Regions from separate parts of the Dickeya fangzhongdai genome, predicted to be linked through region 1. Evidence: riboswitches for the same ligand, from Rfam matches in the RefSeq annotation. Region 1 holds a riboswitch; each other region holds the start of a gene.
The links. A riboswitch is a leader RNA that binds a small molecule or an ion and turns the genes downstream of it on or off. The one in region 1 is predicted to bind thiamine pyrophosphate.
Positions count from the first base shown of each region.

Region 2: it holds a riboswitch for thiamine pyrophosphate, as region 1 does, so the genes downstream of both, thiC (phosphomethylpyrimidine synthase ThiC) here and thiB (thiamine ABC transporter substrate binding subunit) in region 1, are expected to answer to the same signal.
Region 3: it holds a riboswitch for thiamine pyrophosphate, as region 1 does, so the genes downstream of both, thiM (hydroxyethylthiazole kinase) here and thiB (thiamine ABC transporter substrate binding subunit) in region 1, are expected to answer to the same signal.

Region 1 covers NZ_CP025003.1:4,238,972-4,245,237, reverse strand. The annotation lists gene thiQ (thiamine ABC transporter ATP-binding protein ThiQ) at 1-342, opposite strand, end outside; gene thiP (thiamine/thiamine pyrophosphate ABC transporter permease ThiP) at 326-1,936, opposite strand; gene thiB (thiamine ABC transporter substrate binding subunit) at 1,912-2,895, opposite strand; TPP riboswitch at 2,938-3,047, opposite strand; gene sgrR (HTH-type transcriptional regulator SgrR) at 3,104-4,771, opposite strand; gene sgrT (glucose uptake inhibitor SgrT) at 4,883-5,041, shown strand; gene tnaA (tryptophanase) at 5,162-6,266, opposite strand, start outside.
Region 2 covers NZ_CP025003.1:271,594-277,859, forward strand. The annotation lists gene thiH (2-iminoacetate synthase ThiH) at 1-537, opposite strand, end outside; gene CVE23_RS01250 (thiazole synthase) at 537-1,316, opposite strand; gene thiS (sulfur carrier protein ThiS) at 1,318-1,518, opposite strand; gene CVE23_RS01260 (HesA/MoeB/ThiF family protein) at 1,515-2,264, opposite strand; gene thiE (thiamine phosphate synthase) at 2,266-2,901, opposite strand; gene thiC (phosphomethylpyrimidine synthase ThiC) at 2,901-4,868, opposite strand; TPP riboswitch at 5,017-5,132, opposite strand; gene CVE23_RS01275 (Rsd/AlgQ family anti-sigma factor) at 5,190-5,639, opposite strand; gene nudC (NAD(+) diphosphatase) at 5,743-6,266, shown strand, end outside.
Region 3 covers NZ_CP025003.1:3,612,372-3,618,637, reverse strand. The annotation lists gene CVE23_RS16120 (Gfo/Idh/MocA family oxidoreductase) at 1-1,185, shown strand, start outside; gene CVE23_RS16115 (multidrug effflux MFS transporter) at 1,185-2,501, shown strand; gene CVE23_RS16110 (MalY/PatB family protein) at 2,574-3,776, shown strand; TPP riboswitch at 3,842-3,946, shown strand; gene thiM (hydroxyethylthiazole kinase) at 3,981-4,775, shown strand; gene thiD (bifunctional hydroxymethylpyrimidine kinase/phosphomethylpyrimidine kinase) at 4,772-5,575, shown strand; gene CVE23_RS16095 (sugar phosphate isomerase/epimerase family protein) at 6,002-6,266, shown strand, end outside.

The sequences.
Region 1 (6,266 bases):
GGCGATATCGCGCAGCGTATCTCGCTGTTCCGCATTCAGTTTCAGGCCGGGGTGCAGGCCGAGCGCGATATTCTGCGCCAGCGTCAGATGGGGAAACAGGTTGTTTTCCTGAAACAGGATCGACACCGGGCGTTTTGCCGGCGGCGTGGCGCGGTGATCCTGTCCGTTAAGCTGCAAGCGGCCGCCGTCGGCCGGCAGAAAACCGGCGATCAGGCTGAGCAAGGTACTTTTTCCCGCGCCGCTTGGGCCCAGAATGGCGATACGCTCGCCGGGCTGCGCCTGTAAATCGAAGCGCATCGGCAGGTGTTGGTAGAGATAGGTCAACTTATCGAGCGCGATCATTAAGGCCTGCCAGTTTTTCAATCAGGGTAAACAGCATAAAACACAACATCAGCAGCAGCAGCGCCGTCACCGCGCCGTCGGCGCTGCGATAAGCGCCAATCTGCTGATAGAGATAAAACGGCAGGGTGCGAAACTGTTCGTTGCCGAACAGGGCGATGATGCCGAAATCGCCCACCGAGAGCACGCTGGCAAAGGCCAGCGCCTGGGCGATGGGCGCGCGCAGCGCCTTTAGTTCTACCACTCTGAGACGGTGCCAGCCGCGGATATCCAACGACTGGCACAACAGACTATAACGCGACGCCGTGTCATACATCGGGTTTTCCAGCACTTTCATCGCATAGGGGATTGCCAGCAGCGCGTTGGTCAACACCACCAGTCCGTAGGGAGAAGCCGGTAATCCGATGGTGCGGTTAAACAGCAGGAAAAAACCGGACGCCAGCACAATCCCCGGCATCGCCAGAATCAGCATCCCGCTTATATCCAGCAACTGGGCGGAGAGCCCCCGCCGGCGCAGTTTCAATTCCCGGCTGCTCCACAGCAGCATCAACGTCAGCACCACGCTAAGCGCGCCGGCGGCCAGCGCGATGCGCAGCGAGGTCCAGAGCGTTTGCCATAACGCCGGCTGGCGCAAGACATCCGGCAGCGAACGGTTCAGGCCGTCCGCCACCACCGCCAGCAGCGGCGGCAACAGCAATAGCAACGCTGCCGCAATCAGCAGCGTATCGGTAACGCGGCTGAACCCGCTGTCCTGCGGATCGCGCCATCGCAGGCGGCTACTGGCTCCCACCGCCAGCAGCCGGCTCAGCCGCTGACTGAACAACACCAGCCCCAGACAGCACGCCATCTGCAACAGCGCCAGCAGCGCGGCGCGCGCCGGGTCATAGTCGAAGCTCAACGCCTGATAGATCGCCAGTTCGATGGTGGTGGCCTGCGGGCCGCCGCCCAGCGCCAGTACGGTGGCGAAGCTGGCGAAACACAGCATGAAAATCAGCGCGCCGGCGGGCAACAACTGACGGCGCAGCCACGGCCACTCCACCAGCCGGAAAAAGTGCCAGCCGCGCAGGCCGAGCTGGGCCGCCAACTGGCGCTGCTCAGTGGCGATGCCTTCCAGCGCCTGCACAAACAGCCGGGTCGCCAGCGGCAGATTAAAAAAGACGTGGGCCAACAGAATGCCCTGCAAACCGTAAGGCGAAAAACGGTATTCGATACCGAATTGCATCAGCAGGCGCGCCAGCCAGCCTTCGCGGCCGTAGACGCTGAGGATGCCGAATACCGCCACCAGCACCGGCAGCACCAGCGTCATCGCGCACAGGCGCAGCAGCAGGCGATGGCCGGGAAAGCGGCGGCGGTACAACGCCCGCGCCAGAAACAGCGCGGGCAGAGTGGAAAGCAGCGCCGACAGCAGCGCCTGCCAGAAGCTGAAGCGAATGACATGCCACAGGTAGCTGTCATCCCACAACGACCGCCAGGGCGCGCCGGGCGCGTCCAGCCACAGCGCGGCGAACGCCAGCGCCGCGGTGCCGGTCAGCAGCGCGGCCGCCAGCAGCCCTGGCCACAGCCAGCCGGGAATCAGCGGCTGACGGCGCGTTGCCATGCCAGTACCCAATTCGCGCGCTGCTCGGCCACCTGTTGCGAGGTGAACTCCAGCGCGGTAGCCGGCAACAACAGGGTGTTATAGCCCGCGGGCAGCTCGGTTTTGACAACCGGGTACATCCAGTTGGTGGTCGGGATGATCTGCTGGAAGGTCGGGCTGACCATAAACTGCAGGAAGCGCGCCGCCAGTTGCGGATTTTTGCTGCCGGCCAATTGCGCGGCTACTTCGACCTGTAGATAGTGGCCTTCGCTGAAATTGGCCGCCGCGTAGCTGTCTTTCTTCTCGGCGATGAGGTGGTAAGCCGGGGAGGTGGTGTAGCTCAACACCAGATCGGCTTCGCCTTTCAGGAACAGGCCGTAGGCTTCGCTCCAGCCTTTGGTGACGGTGACGGTTTTGGCCGCCAGTTTCTGCCAGGCTTGCGGCGCCTTGTCGCCATAGACTTTCTGCATCCACAGCAACAGGCCCAGACCCGGCGTGCTGGTGCGCGGATCTTCATAGATCACTTTCCACGGCTGGTCGCTTTCCACCAGTTCGCGCAGGCTCTTGGGCGGGTTTTTCAGTTTGTCCTTGTTGTAGACGAAGGCGAAATAGCCATAGTCGAAGGGCAGGAAGGTGTCATTATGCCAGCCGCCCGGCACCGTCAACTCGCTGGTGTTGACACCATGCGGGGCGAACAGGCCGGTCTGCGCTGCCGCCTGTACCAGATTGTTATCCAGCCCCAGCACCACATCCGCCGGGGTATTTTTGCCTTCCATACGCAGGCGGTTGAGCAGAGCGACGCCATCTTCCAGCGCCACGAATTTCAGCTCGCAGTTGCACTCTTTTTCAAACGCGGTTTTGACGCCCGGACCGGGGCCCCATTCCGAGGCGAACGAGTCGTAGGTGTAGACCGTCAGGGTCGGTTTGGCGAACACAGGGGCGGACAGCAGTAACAGGCAGGACAGTAATTTCTTTAACACTTTGCGCTCCAATTGTTGAAGGCGGCAAAGGTCTTTGAGCAAGCGGGATGCAGTCTCAAATCCCTTCGCCGGTATTAACCGGATCAGGTTCGACGGGTATTTTCTCAGCGATGCAACGCCTATGCGCGTTGACCGCACCCCGTTGAGAACGGCGGTATTGTAAAGTGTTTGTCACATCAGGAAAAGCGCCATGACCGGCGACGAGCGCTCATGGCGTCGGGTTCGGCGGTGCAAACCAGGCGGATTTGAAATCGAACCAGCCCAGCGTGTTCATGCGTAGCCCCCGCATGCTGGCCTGCCCCTGCAACCGCAACCAGTGGTGGAACAACGGGTGGAGTTGCTGGCGGCTGACCAGCGACTGGCACCATTCCGCCAGCGACAACTCGCCCTGACGCCACTGACGCGCAGTGTGTTCCAGTTCGTCATCGCCCAGACAGTGCCGCAGCAGCGGCAGCTCGTACAGCATCGCGAACAGCGAAAATTCCAGCGGTAGATAAAAGTTGGCGCTGCCAAGCCAGAGATCGCTGGCGTCGTCGCCCTGACACCAGGCATCGAACTCCAGACAGCGTAGCGTCAGCGTGACGCCGTGCGACGCCAGCAGCCGGCCCATGATGCTGCTTATCACCGCGTATTCGGGATGGTCACGGTAGCAGGTGAGGGTGAGGTGGGTCAGGCCAACCGGTTTTTCCCGTACCGCCCGCGGTGGGCTGTGATGCCAGCGCGGCAGCAGGCCATAGGCGGGGGACCAGTCGCTCTGGTACGGGCTATCGGCCAGGCCAAGCATCGCCACCGGGCTTAACACCTGACACAGCCAGTGACGGATCTCCGGATCCGCCATCTGCGGCGAACGGCGGTCGAACAGCAGGAAATAGCAGCCTTCTTCCAGCCGGTTCTCCAGTTCATTGTCCGTGGTGTCGTCTCCCTGCAATGTAACCGTACAGGCGGGAATGATCGGCGCGTCCGGCAGCACCCAGATACTGACTTCGTCAATCAGCGCCCGGTAGCCGAAGTAGTCGTCAAACGCGGCGATTTTCAACTGGTTGGGCGAGTTGCGCACCACCTGATACGGCCCGGTGCCGATGGGCTGGCGCATAAAGTCCGGCAGCGTTTGCCACTCTTTGGGCAAGATCATCGCCGGTACGCTGCCGAGCAGCCACGGCAGCCAGTCATCCGGCATGCTGAGCCGGATATCCAGCACGAACGGCGTAGGGGAAGCGATGTCGCTCAGGTGTGAGAACAGCGGCAGCGCCGTCAGCCGGGACAGCGAGGCGATCACGTCCTCCATGGTCAGCTCCCGACCGTGGTGAAAACGGATGGCCGGGCGCAGATAGAAACGCCAGTGCAGCGGCGACAGCGCCTGCCAGTGGTGAGCGATATCCGGCAACAGTTCCCCATTTTCCTCATTTAAGCTGGTCAGCCCGCTGAAAATCTGACGGGCGATGTGGGTTTCCGAACGCCGCAACGCGCTGCCGGGCAACAGGTTGTGCATCGGCCGGTAGTACAGGATACGCAGCAGATGGCGCCCTTGCCGCACGCTACGCCCGAGGTGAGACAGCAACATCTGGCGCACGGTTTCCTTGTCGCCCACCAGTTGCACCAACTGGTCGATGCGGTCCTGCTCCAGCAGGTCTTCGGCGCGCTGCTGTTGCAGGGCTAACCCCGTGTAGAGAAAGCCGAGGCGCGAGCGTTTGCCGCGCCCGGCTTCCGCCTGCCAGGTGAGCCAACCCTGCTGTTGCATGGCGTTCAGCAGAGAGCGGATATGACGGCGGGAGCAGTTGAGCAGCAGCGCCAGTTCCTGCAGCGTGGTGTCGGTATCCTGACCTTGCAGGCATTGCCATAACCGGATGAATTGTTGTTGCAGGCGTGGCGAGGACATAAAAGAGGAACTCCGTGGCTCAAGCTCATCAATATATTTTTCCCTATATTACGCGGATACTTTCAGTCAGTGAATGGTTCAGTACGTGAACCGCCGCGAAGGGGAGGCAATATGTGCCGGTTATTCCGCTTTTATCATCACTGGCTCTGCCGGGGATGCCGCCGGGGATGGGGCGCACTCACCGCCGCCCAGCGGATGGCGTTGCTGCTGCAGGTTACCCAATGGCAGATCCGGGACATGGATGAGGAAGACTATCGTCGCTGGTTGTAAGGCCGGCGGCGACATCGAATGAGAGTGAGAACAGCGGCGGGAAACCGCCGCAGTGTTCTGAGTAATGGTGCTGTTCACCAGCCAGCGGAGTATTCCGCTGGCTTTTTTTATGGCGGAGCGTTATTCCACCGGTTTCAGGCGGGCGACAAAGTGGCGTAATACCGGCGGTTCGTAGGTAAAGGTCAGGCCTTTGATGCTGCCGGCTCTTTCCTTCAGCGCGATCAGCGAGTCGGCGATGTAATCCATGTGGTCGTTGGTATACACCCGACGCGGGATGGTCAGGCGCAGCAGTTCCAGCGGCGACGGTTTCTGCTCGCCGGTGTCCGGATCCCGCCCCAGCAACAATGAGCCGATTTCCACGCTGCGGATACCCGCTTCCAGATAGAGCTCGTTATTCAGCGCCTGCGCCGGGAACTGTTCCGCCGGGATATGCGGCAGCAGCTTTTTGGCATCGACAAACACCGCGTGCCCGCCCACCGGGTATTGAATCGGGATACCGCCGGCGCGCAGGCGCTCGCCGAGGTAGGTCACCTGACCAATGCGGTAGGTCAGATAGTCCTCGTTCATGCCTTCTTCCAGCCCGATGGCTAACGCTTCCATGTCGCGCCCGGCCAGGCCGCCATAGGTGACGAAGCCTTCCATCGGCACGCAGCGAATACGCACCTCATTGAACAGCTCTTCGTCACTGCGAAAACAGCACAGGCCGCCGATGTTCACCATCGGATCCTTTTTCGCCGACATGGTGAGCATGTCGCCGTACTGATACATCTCGTGGACGATCTCTTTGATCGAACGGTTTTCATAGCCGGCTTCGCGCTGTTTGATAAACCAGGCGTTTTCGCAGAACCGGGCCGAGTCGATCACTACCGGGATCCCGTGCTGCTGCGCGATGCGATACACCGCGCGCATGTTGCCCATCGAGATCGGCTGGCCGCCGGAGCTGTTACAGGTGACGGTGGTAATGATCGCCACCACGTTGTCCGCGCCGTGCTGTTCAATGGTGGTTTGCAGCAGGTCAAGGTCGAAATCGCCCTTCCAGTCGTAATAGGTGGTGGTATCGAAGGCTTTTGGCGTCACCACGTTGATGGCGCGCGCGCCGTTCAGTTCCACGTGGGCGGCGGTGGTATCGAAATGGAAGTTGGAAATAAACACCGGTTTCTTGCCGCCGCCGGCGCGCTGTTTTTTGGCGATCAGACACGGGAACAGGATTTGCTCCGCGCCGCGC
Region 2 (6,266 bases), 1.1 Mb from region 1:
GAGGGTTTTCAACTCGGCGTACTCCGCCTGCGCCAGCGGCTGCACTTCCATCATCAGCGAACTGAACTGCGGGCGAATCAGCGGCAGCATCTGGCGAAAATAGTCCATCCCTACCTTACGCTGGTGTTCGCCGGTTACCAGCAGCAGGTGATCGAACCCCAGCGCTTTGATTGCCTCGCACTCGCGCAGGATTTCCTGCTCGTCCAGCGTCTTGCGCTTGAGGTGATTGCTCATGGAAAAACCGCAGTAGGTGCAGTCGTTGGCGCACAGGTTGGAGAGGTACAGCGGCACATAGAAGCTGACGGTGTTGCCGAAGCGCTGGCGCGTCAGCTGTTGCGCCCGCTGCGCCAGCGGTTCCAGCCAGCGGCCGGCGGCGGGAGACAGCAGCGCCATCATGTCCTCGCGCGTCGGCCGATCGGCGCATAACGCCCGTTCTACGTCGGCGTCGGTCTTGCTGTTGATGCGCAGTGTCAGGTCATGCCACTCCAACTGTTGCCAGCGCTGTTCAAACGACGGCGATTGATCGTGGGTGTCCATCAGTTGACGGCCTCCGTATGCTGCAGAAAGCCGGTGAGCGGGCTGGTGGCGCTGGCGATGCGCTGGCGGTTGCCCAGTCCGGCCTGATGAGCGATAGCGCCGGCGTCTACCGCCAGCCGAAAAGCTTGCGCCATCTGCACCGGGTCGCGCGCCACGGCGATAGCGGTGTTGACCAGTACCGCATCCGCACCCAGTTCAATCGCTTCCGCCGCGTGGCTGGGCGCGCCGATGCCGGCGTCCACCACCACCGGCACCCGTGCCTGTTCGATGATGATGCGCAGGAAATCGCGCGTTTGCAGCCCCTGATTGGAACCGATCGGCGCGCCCAGCGGCATCACCGCGGCGCAGCCGACGTCTTCCAGTCGCTTACACAGCACCGGGTCGGCGCCGCAGTAAGGCAATACCACAAAGCCGTCTTTCACCAGCTGTTCGGCGGCTTTCAGGGTTTCCACCGGGTCGGGCAGCAGGTATTTCATGTCCGGGTGGATTTCCAGCTTCACCCAGTGCGTGCCCAGCGCTTCGCGCGCCAGCCGGGCGGCGAACACCGCCTCCCCGGCGGTTTTGGCGCCGGAGGTATTCGGCAGCAGGTGTACGCCCAGCTCGCGCAACGGCGCCAGAATGGCGTCGCTGCCGCCTTTCAAATCCACGCGTTTCATCGCCAGCGTGATCAGTTGTGAACCCGAAGCGCGCAGGGCGTCCTGCATCAGTCGCGCGCTGGCGAATTTTCCGGTCCCGGTTAATAACCGGGAAGTAAAAGTGGTATCCGCAATCTTCAGCATTTCAACCTCCTGCGATTGCCTGAAACAGCAAAATGTCATCACCGTCGCGCAGCGGGTGTTGCGTCCAGGCATCACGCGGGATGATGGTTTGATTGATAGCCAGCGCCGTGCCGGGCTGCAGCCGGTTCAACTGGCTGAGCAACTGCGCCACGGTCAGCTCGTCCTGCAGTTCGATAACATCGTCGTTAAGCCGGATCTTCATGCCTGCTCTCCGCATACCGGGCAGGTAGACGAGTGCGTCAGTTGCAGCGTGGTCCACTGCTGTTGGCGCGCATCGAACAGCCGCAGCTTGCCGTCCAGCGGCGAGGGCAAACCGCACAGCAGCTTGATCGCTTCCAGCGCCTGCAACGTACCCATCACGCCGACCACCGGGCCGAGCACGCCGGCGGTGCGGCAGTTGCGCTGCGGTTCGCTGGCGTCCGGGTAGAGGCAGGCATAACAGCCGTGCCGATAAGGCGGCGTCAGCACCAGCAACTGGCCGCTAAAACCGACGGCGCTGGCGCTGATCAGCGGTTTTTGCGCCGCGACGCAGGCGGCGTTGACCGCGTGGCGGGTCGCCATGTTGTCGCAGCAGTCCAGCACCAGATCGGCTTGCGCCACCGCTTTCTCAAGTGACTCGCCTGCCAGCCGGGTGGTCAGGGCCACGGTTTTCACCAGCGGATTGACGGCTTCCAGCGCGTGACGGGCCAGCACCGCTTTGGGGCGTGAAAGGTCGGCGTTGCGATAGAGAATCTGACGTTGCAGATTGGAGATGTGCAGGGTGTCGTGGTCCGCCAGCAGCAGCGTGCCGACGCCGGCCGCCGCCAGATAGAGCGCCGCCGGCGAGCCGAGCCCGCCCAGACCCACCAGCAGCACCCGGGCTTCCGCCAGCTTCTGCTGCCCTTCCTGACCGATGTCTTCCAGCAGCAACTGGCGGCTGTAACGCATAAAGGCCTGATCGTCGAGCATGTTACGCCTCCCGTTCTTCAATCAGTCGCAGCAGCGTCGCGGTGGCGGCGCGCCAGTCCGCCGCTTGCGTGATGGCGCTGACCACGGCAATGCTGCCGACCCCGGTTTCCAGCACCGCCGGCGCCCGGTCAATGCTGATGCCGCCGATGGCGACGGTGGGAAAGCGCCCGTCCAGCGCGCGGATATGGCGGGCCAGCTCGGCCAGCCCTTGCGGCGCAGACGGCATCGCTTTGGTTTGGGTGGGGAAGATATGGCCCAGCGCGATATAAGACGGCGAGATAGCGACGGCGCGCGCCAGTTCGGCGTCGTCATGGGTGGAAACGCCCAGCCGCAGCCCGGCGGCGCGGATCGCGTTTAGATCGGCGGTGTCGAGATCTTCCTGCCCAAGGTGTACGCCGTAGGCCTGATGCTTCACCGCCAGTTGCCAGTAGTCGTTGATGAACAGCCGGGCCTGATGGCGACGGCCGAGCGCGATCGCCCGGATGATGTCGGGTTCGGCCCGATCCGCCGGCTGGTCCTTGATGCGTAGCTGGATGGTGCGGACGCCGGCTGCCAGCAGACGTTCGATCCATTCTACGCTGTCAACCACCGGATACAGCCCCAGCCGGGCGTCAGTAGCGGGAAAAATGCCGTTCATCAGCGTTCTTCCTGCGGCAGGCTGGTGGCGGTGTGGTACAGCTCGCTGCCGCGGGCGCGGAATTCGGCCGACATTTGCGCCATGCCGACATCCACCGGTTGCGCCTGCGCCTCCTGACGGGCGGCGTAGTCGCGCACTTCCTGGGTTATCTTCATCGAACAGAATTTCGGTCCGCACATCGAGCAGAAATGCGCCACCTTGCCGGATTCCTGCGGCAGGGTTTCGTCGTGGTAGGCGCGGGCGGTTTCCGGGTCCAAAGCCAGATTGAACTGGTCCTCCCAGCGGAATTCAAAACGCGCTTTGGACATGGCGTTGTCGCGGATCTGCGCGCCAGGGTGGCCTTTCGCCAGGTCGGCGGCGTGGGCGGCAATTTTATAGGCGATCAACCCTTGTTTGACGTCGTTTTTGTTCGGTAGCCCCAGATGCTCTTTCGGGGTGACGTAGCACAGCATGGCGCAGCCGAACCAGCCGATCATCGCCGCGCCGATGCCGGAGGTGAAGTGGTCGTAACCGGGCGCGATATCGGTGGTGAGCGGGCCTAACGTATAGAACGGCGCCTCGTGGCAGTGTTCCAGCTCTTCGGTCATGTTGCGGCGGATCATCTGCATCGGCACATGGCCGGGGCCTTCGATCATCACCTGCACGTCGTATTCCCAGGCGATTTTGGTCAGTTCGCCCAGCGTGTGCAGTTCGGCGAACTGCGCTTCGTCGTTGGCATCCTGAATGGAACCCGGGCGCAGGCCGTCGCCGAGCGACAGCGCGACGTCATAGGCGGCACAGATTTCGCAGATTTCACGGAAATGCTGGTACAGGAAGTTTTCCTGATGGTGCGACAGGCACCACTTGGCCATAATCGAGCCGCCGCGCGACACAATGCCGGTCAGGCGTTTGGCGGTCATCGGTACGTAGCGCAGCAACACGCCGGCGTGGATGGTGAAGTAATCCACCCCTTGTTCCGCCTGTTCCAGCAAGGTGTCGCGGAACAGTTCCCAGGTCAGGTTTTCCGCGATGCCGTTGACCTTTTCCAGCGCCTGATAGATCGGCACCGTGCCGATCGGCACCGGGCTGTTGCGCAGGATCCACTCGCGGGTTTCATGGATGTAGCGCCCGGTGGACAAGTCCATCACCGTGTCCGCGCCCCAGCGGGTGGCCCACACCAGTTTTTCCACTTCTTCTTCGATAGACGAGGTCACGGCGGAGTTGCCGATATTGGCATTCACCTTCACCAGAAAATTGCGGCCGATGATCATCGGTTCCGATTCGGGGTGGTTGATGTTGGCGGGGATGATGGCGCGCCCGGCGGCCACTTCCTGACGCACGAATTCCGGCGTGATGTTGTCCGGCAGCAGCGCGCCGAAACTGTGGCCCGGATGCTGCTGGCGCAGCACCTCGCCGCGCACGCGCTCGCGCCCCATGTTTTCACGGATGGCGATGAATTCCATCTCCGGCGTGATGATGCCCTGACGGGCGTAGTGCAACTGGGTAACGCGGCGACCGGCTTTGGCGCGCTTAGGCTGCGGCAGATGTTCAAAACGCAGATGGTCGAGGCCGATATCCGCCAGCCGTTGTTGGGTAAAGCCGGAGCTGGCTTTCGGTAAGGCTTCGGTGTCGTCGCGCCCGGCAATCCAGTCGGCGCGCAATTTGCCAAGCCCGCGGTGTACGTCCGGGGTGGTGGCCGGGTCGCCATACGGACCGGCGGTGTCATACACCGGCACCGCTTCGTTGGCTTCATAGCGCGGATTGTCGCGGCTGCCGCCCACCAGCGTCGGGCTAAGCTGGATTTCCCGCATCGGCACGCGGATGTCCGGCTGTGAACCGGTCAGATAAATGCGCTGCGAGTTGGGAAAGGTCGACCCGCGCAGCGTGTCGATAAACTGCTGGGCGGCGGCGCGTTGTTCGCGACGGCCGGAGGATTTCTTTTCTCCGGAAACATTCTGTTCTGTAGACTGGGTTGGTTCTGTAGACATAGCAAGTTCCTGTTCATTAAAAGGAAAAATTGCTTGTCTGGAGCTCGGAGGGAGTAATGGCTGGATGCTGGCCCGCTGGCAACGGCAATTATGTGATGCCGGGTCTTGCGGCTGCGGCGGCAACGTGAACGTTGCGCCCAGGGCTGGCAATGTGATTACTCTTGTTCCCTTCGCAGGTATTAACCTGATCAGGTTCCGCGGATCCCGAATTAACGGTCTCAGCCCACGCGCCATACGGCGTGTTGGGCACTCCGACAAGATATCGCCCCTTCACGGGGCGAACTAAAACTCTGACACTCTATGCGCTGTGACTATGTGTCGTCAATGATCGAACATCAGTCGGATCAGGCTGTCTTCCAGGGTGAAGCGCATTGCCAATGCTTCACCCACGCCGGATAATGTCTGGCGAAATTCCTGACTGTCGACGGGCTCGATGAAAAACGCCAGATGGCTGTCGTAAATATCCATGATTTGCTGGGTGTTGCTGCGCAGCGCGACATCAAAGTGCGACGCCTGCGTCAGCTTTCGGTCGTTGCGCATGATGTTTTCCTGCAACATGCGTTCGTAGACATGAAAATGACCGACAGACAGATAGTCGACCAGATGATGGCAAAATTCATCCAGCGTCCGTGCTTCCGGTATTTTCCCTGTCTGAATGCTGAGCAGGTGGTAATAGGCCAACAAAAGATGTTTGCGGGCCTGCAACCACTGATCGATCAAGGCGTAATTGCCACCAACGTTCTCCGTCAGACGTTGTAACTGTTTCAGCATGGTTGACTCCGGGTATCGATAGGATGATGACAGTTAGTCGTGTCATTATTTATAACCATAGTCGTAAAACGCCAATCTGGTAATAAGCGGGGCAATAAAAGAGATGGAAGTGACGCTGAAGGGTGAAGAACGCGGATGGTGGGTGGTGTATCACCGCCATCAGATCTGGCTGCCTCAGGGCGAATTGCCGCAGGGAACGGCGGCGCAGTGGCAGTTGCAGCAGCAGTCCGCCCGCCAGGTTGGCGAGTGGCAGGGGGAACCGGTATGGCTGGTGCTGCAGGATAAGACCAGCGACATGGGTTCGGTGCGCCAACTGCTGGATCAGGATGCCGGGTTGTTCCAACTGGCGGGCCGCGCGGTGCAGCTGGCGGAATTCTATCGTTCGCACCGGTTTTGCGGTTACTGCGGCCATGAGATGTCGGTCAGCACCACAGAATTGGCCTGCCTGTGCGCGCACTGCAAAGAGCGTTACTACCCGCAGATTGCCCCCTGCGTGATTGTGGCGATTCGCCGCGACGACAAGATTCTGCTGGCGCAGCACCTGCGCCACAAAGGCAACATGTACACAACGCTGGCCGGCTTTGTGGAAGTGGGGGAAACCCTGGAACAGGCGGTAGCGCGGGAAGT
Region 3 (6,266 bases), 630 kb from region 1:
TGGGCGCTGGAGTCCGGGTTGTCTGTTCTGATGGATAAACCGATTTCATCTTATGAAGGCATTTCCACCTCAATTGAGAAATCGATAAAGATTGCCGAAGATTATCATGCGCTGAATGCCCTGTATCAAAAACAGCGGCGTGATAATTCCTGTCAGGTGTTTTCTCTCATGGCGCAGCGGCGCTATCAGACGTCGTTTAATCTGATCAAGCGTTATATTGCCGAGTGCTTTGCGCAGACCCATTGTCCGGTAACCAATGTGCAGACCTTTCATTCGGACGGTCAGTGGCGTATGCCGACGGAAATGGTGGAGCAGCATTACCATCCTTACAATCAGGGTTATGGAAAATGCTCGCACAGCGGTTATCACTATTTCGATATTGTGCCTTTTGTACTGGAAGCCGGATTTGGCGAAGGCAAACAGTTCGATAATATTGACGTCTTCTCGATGGCGATCCGGCCGGATGATGTGCTCAGTCAACTAGAGCTCGATGATTATCGTGCGCTGTTTGGGCAACGTCGTTTCGACGAATCCAACCATTATGATGAAAAACAGTTGGGGCTGTTGCTGGGAACATTTGGCGAAGTGGATTGCAGCAGCAATATCTGTTTTAAATGCGGCGACAGGACGCTGACCGCGGCGTCCATTAACCTGTGTCATAACGGCTATTCGCAGCGAAACTGGGTAACGGCGGCGGGAAGAGATCTCTATAAAGGCAATGGCCGCGTTTCTCATGAATCGCATATTTTTCAGCAAGGGCCGTTCCAGTCGATTCACTTTCATTCCTATAAGTCGGATGAGTTGCCCGACGATGCGTCGGACGAGCGGCATCGTGTCGGCACGAAAGAGCATCTGGAAATCTATATTTTCCGCAATGACAAAATGCTTGGCGGAAAACATGTCGAAGTGTTCGATATCGACGACATTATTGCGATGGAAGGCGGACGAAAAGGATTGAAGGGAAAATCCAAAGCCAAGGCGTTTTATGAATTTATTGCCGGCATGCGGGGCGAGATTGCGGCGGGCGATATGGTGTCTGATTTCAGTAAACATGAGGTGGGCGCGATGCTGACGTCGGCGATTTACCAGTCGATCAGCCATCGTTACCATCGGCTGAATCCGTTGATTAATCGTCGTTTCAAAAGCCGGGCCGCGGTTCTGCGGGCAGAAGCGCTCGTACCGTGATGGGGCTGAAAAAAGAGAGTCGTGGGTTGAAAAAAGAGCGTGTTGGGTTGAAGAAAGAGTGTGTTGGTTTGAAGAAAAAGAGTATGGGGCGGGTTGCCGGCCTGTTTCCGTTAGTGATTGCCGCGCCGCTGGGGCTGGATATCTGCCTCCCCGGCGTGCCGCTGATATCCCATGAACTGGGCAGCATGCCGGGAATGACGCAATGGATTATCAGCGGATTTGTGCTGTGTTTGAGCCTCAGTCAGCTTTTCTTCGGGCCGCTGGTCGACCGCCTCGGCGCGCAATGCGTTTTGTTGTGCGGCAGCCTGGTTTACGCGCTGAGCGCGATCGGCGTGTATTTTACCGACACGATCGCCTGGTTCATCGCGCTGCGGCTGGTGCAGGGATGCGGGGCTGGCGCGATGGCGGTTGCCGCGTCGGCCAGCGTGCCGCTGCGCTTTCAGGGGGTGGTCATCGGGAAGGTATTTAGCCTGCTTAACGGCGTGATAAGCCTGGTCCCGGTGCTGGCGCCGGTGATAGGTGGACTGCTGATCGTACACTATGGCTGGCGTTCCAGTTTTTATGCGCTGGGCGCTTTCGCGCTGCTGTGCGGCGTACTGGTGCTGTGGAAACCGCTGCCGGCTGCGTGCGGCAGGGCGCGTGATGGCGCACTGTCCCCGACACCGTCGTTAAGCGTTTTCTCCGGCTATCTGACTGTTTTTCGGCACCCCGAGTTTCGGTTGGGGTGTTTTGCCGCCAGCTTCGGTTTTGCCACGCAACTGATTTTCTTTTCCAGTTCACCCATCGTACTGATCGACACGCTGCATATCCCGGTGGATCAATTTGGATACTATTTTGCCGTCAACGCTCTGGCTATCACCGGCGGAAGCCTGCTGACCGCCCGGTTGCTGGGGCGAGTGAAAGAGACGGTGATTCTGTATGGCGGCGCAGTGCTGATGTTACTGGCCATGAGCGGCTTTATTCTGACGATCCATGTGCTGACCGTGTCGGTCTGGCCTTATCTTCTTTCAGCCACGCTGGGTAGCCTGGGGTTCGCCGTACTGATTGCGACCGGGGCGGCGGTGGCGCTGTCTCCGTTCACGTCGCTGGCCGGGCAGGCCTCCGCGCTGATGGCGGCGATACAGATGTCGTTCTCTTCGCTGGTTGCCTGGGCCGTGATGAACAGCTGGCGCGACGATTGGTCGCCGATGATTGCCGCCTATTTTCTGTTGGCCGTAGCGCTGCTGCTACAACTGCAGGCTTACCGGATGACGCGTGTCAGACGGCATCAATCGGAGCCGGCGGCGCTCGAAAAACCGTCCCCGAATTCGAATTGATCCATGCCGGAGTGATGTCCGGCATGGGGGCGATATCTGGCAGCGGGATGATATAGGGAATTGGAGTGAGGTATGACTTGCCGTTTCGATGAGGTTATCGATTTTTCGCATTCTCATTTATTGAAATGGGAATACCCTTCTCCGTATCTGCCGCACCCCACCTCACGGCCGCCGCTGCCTTTGTGGATTGCGGATATGGATTTTAGGTGCCCGGATGAAGTGCAACAGGCGCTGCACGACGCCATCAACCAGGGCGTTTTGGGCTATACGCGAGCCAGCGAAACCCTGTTTGACGCCATTATCCAATGGCAGTGGCATCATCATGGCTGGCGAATTCATGAAGACTGGATCGTGCAGAGTCCGGGGGTGGTGAACAGCCTGAGCATGATTGTGCAGACGTTTACCCAGCCGGGGGAGGGGGTGTTGATCCAGCCGCCGGTTTACGGGCCGTTTTATCACAGCGTAACGATGAACGACCGCCAGGTGGTGACGGCTCCGCTCACCGAAACGGCATCAGGGTATACGCTGGATCTTGATGCCTTTGAACAGGCGATCACGCCGACGACGCGGCTGTTTTTTTTATGTAATCCGCACAACCCGACCGGGCATGTCTGGAGCCGGGACGAGCTGCTGGCGATGGGCAACATCTGCCGGCGTCATGGCGTGATGGTCGTTTCCGATGAAATTCATCAGGATTTGATCATTAACCCCGCGAAACGGCATCAGCCGTTTGCCGGCATTAACGACGAATTCGCCGACCACAGCATTACCTGCACATCGCCGAGTAAAACCTTCAATCTGGCGGGATTGCACACCTCCAATCTGTTCATTCCCAATAAGACGATACGCGACGCGCTGAAACGAACCTATGCGCGCTGTTCATTGTATATCCCCAATATGCTGGGGCTGACGGCCTGCGAAGCGGCTTACCGTCATGGCGGGCCGTGGTTATCCGCGTTGCTGGACTATTTGCGCGATAACCGGGCGTTGTTGCAGGCGAACCTTGGCCCGGACTCACCGGTCCGGCTGTTCGACGCCGATGCGCTCTATCTTGGCTGGCTGGATTTTCGGGAAAGCGGCATTGCGCCGGCCGATTTACCGGCGACTTTGCTGAACCAGGCCGGGCTGTGGCTGGATGATGGCGCGAAGTTCGGCGCGGCGTACGCCGGGTTTGCCCGGATTAATTTTGCCTGTCGACGCACCCTGCTGCATTCCGCACTGGCGAAATTAGCCGATATGTTTACGGCGAGGGGGAAAACAGGAGGGCTGGTGTAGCGCGGCGCGGCATGGCGTCTTTTTTCCGCCATTGACCTTTTTAGCCAATGCTTCCAATAATGGCGTTCGTTGACTCGGGGTGCCGCGTTCCTGTCATGGAAAACGGCTGAGATATACCCGTATTACCTGATCTGGATTATGCCAGCGTAGGGAAGTCACGGTATCCCGCCGGTACCGCCTTCTTTCACGCCGGTTGGGAGGTTTATGAACGCTCGACCTGTACTTTTCCCTGCCGCGTCCGTCGCGGATTCCCTTGATGCTTTCCGTTTGCGCGCGCCGCTGGTGCACTGCCTCACCAATGAGGTGGTGCAGGGGTTTACCGCTAATGTGCTGCTGGCGCTGGGCGCCTCGCCCGCGATGGTGGTGGACGCGGGCGAGGCGGCGCAGTTTGGCGCGCTGGCTGATGGGTTACTCATTAATCTGGGTACGCTTGAAGCCGACCGCGCGCAGGCGATGCGCGCGGCGGTCGCGAGCGCCATCGAGGTCGGCACGCCGTGGGTGCTGGACCCGGTAGCGGTGGGCGGCCTGCGTTTTCGCACCGAGTTTGCTTTTGAACTGTTGGCGATGAAGCCGGCGGCGATCCGCGGCAACGCCTCCGAAGTCATGGCGCTGGCCGGCGAATGTTCGGCCGGGCGCGGGGTGGACAGCGGCAACGATGTGCTGGCGGCGCTGCCTTCAGCCGTTACGCTGGCGCGCCGCTGGGCCACCTGCGTGGCGGTAACCGGCGAAGTGGATTACGTGACCGACGGCGAGCGAGTGCTGGCGGTACCCGGCGGCGATCCGCTGATGACGCGGGTGGTCGGCACCGGGTGCGCGCTGTCGGCGGTGGTGGCCGGTTTCTGCGCGCTGGAGGGCGACCGGCTCAGTCATATCGCCGCCGCCTGTGCGGTGATGTCGCACTGCGGGCAACAGGCCGCGGCACAGGCGCACGGGCCGGGGAGTTTCATCCCCGCGTTTCTGGATGCGCTGTATACCCTGAACCGGGAGGCGCCGGCATGAAACGTATCAACGCGTTGACTATCGCCGGCACCGACCCGAGCGGCGGCGCCGGTATTCAGGCCGACCTGAAAACGTTCTCGGCGCTGGGCGCCTACGGCACCAGCGTGATTACCGCGTTGGTGGCGCAGAATACGCGCGGCGTACAGTCGGTCTATCGCATTGAACCGGCGTTTGTCGCCGCCCAGCTGGATTCGGTTCTGAGCGATATCCGTATCGATAGTGCCAAAATCGGCATGCTGGCGCAGACGGATATCGTGGAAGCGGTGGCGGACCGGCTGCAGCGCTACCCGGTGCCGTATGTGGTGCTGGACACGGTGATGCTGGCGAAAAGCGGCGATCCGCTGCTGGCGCCGGAAGCGGTGGCGGCGGTGCGCCAGCTGCTGCTGCCGCGGGTGTCGCTGATTACCCCCAATCTGCCGGAGGCGGCGGCGCTGTTGCAGTGCACGCCCGCCGACGATGAGTGGGGCATGCGACGGCAGGGGGACGCGCTGCTGGCGATGGGATGTCAGGCGGTGCTGATGAAAGGCGGTCACCTGAGCGACAGCGAAAGCCCGGACTGGCTGTTCATGCCGGATGCGGAGCCGGTGCGGCTGAGCGCGCCGCGCGTCAACACCCGGCATACGCACGGCACCGGCTGCACGCTGTCGGCGGCGCTGGCGGCGTTGCGCCCGCGTTATGACAACTGGCCGGATACCCTGTCCGCCGCGCGGGCGTATCTGCAAGGCGCGCTGGAACAGGCGGATTCGCTGGAGGTCGGCCACGGCATCGGCCCGGTACACCATTTTCATCGCTGGTGGTGACGCATTTATTGATTGCCGGCGGTGGAAAAGGCCGTCGGCAATGGCCGCATCGCATCCAGGATCCGCGCCTGACAGCGTGATTGCCGCAACAGCCAATGCGCATCGACTGAAAAGAGCATGTTATTGCAGCCAGATAAAAATGTATGGCCGTAAGCACCGCCTTATTCTGAAAACAGCGGCAGAATATTAAGGGGGGTGGGGGTATTACGATATTCCTGTGTTGCCGTTTTTTTTGATGTAAGCCGTGAATCGCCAACGCCTTGTCGTTGGCAGTTGAGATATTTTTTCTTTCTGATTAACATGAAAAGTAATCGATTACTTTTTGTGGGAAACCTAATGGCGAAGGCCGGGAAATGCGTTTCGGCCGGCAGAAGTAATTGAGACATTGATAACAACAAAACAAGGAACATCTATCTGGAGAGTCTTATGTACCTGAAGCGATTTTTACGTTTATCACTTTTTATCTCGTTGTTTACCCTCAATGCGTTGCCATTACTTGCCAGAGCGAACCTTGAAGCGGGAAAAGGGAATGTGCCCATCGCGCTGCAAATGTACACCCTGCGTAATGTCGGCTCGTTGGAAGAACAGTTCGCAATGGCTAATAAGGCGGGATTTAATGCCGTCGAGTTGGTCGGCGACCATAATGTGTCATCTGACGAGATGAAAACGCTGCTTGAGAAATATAACCTGA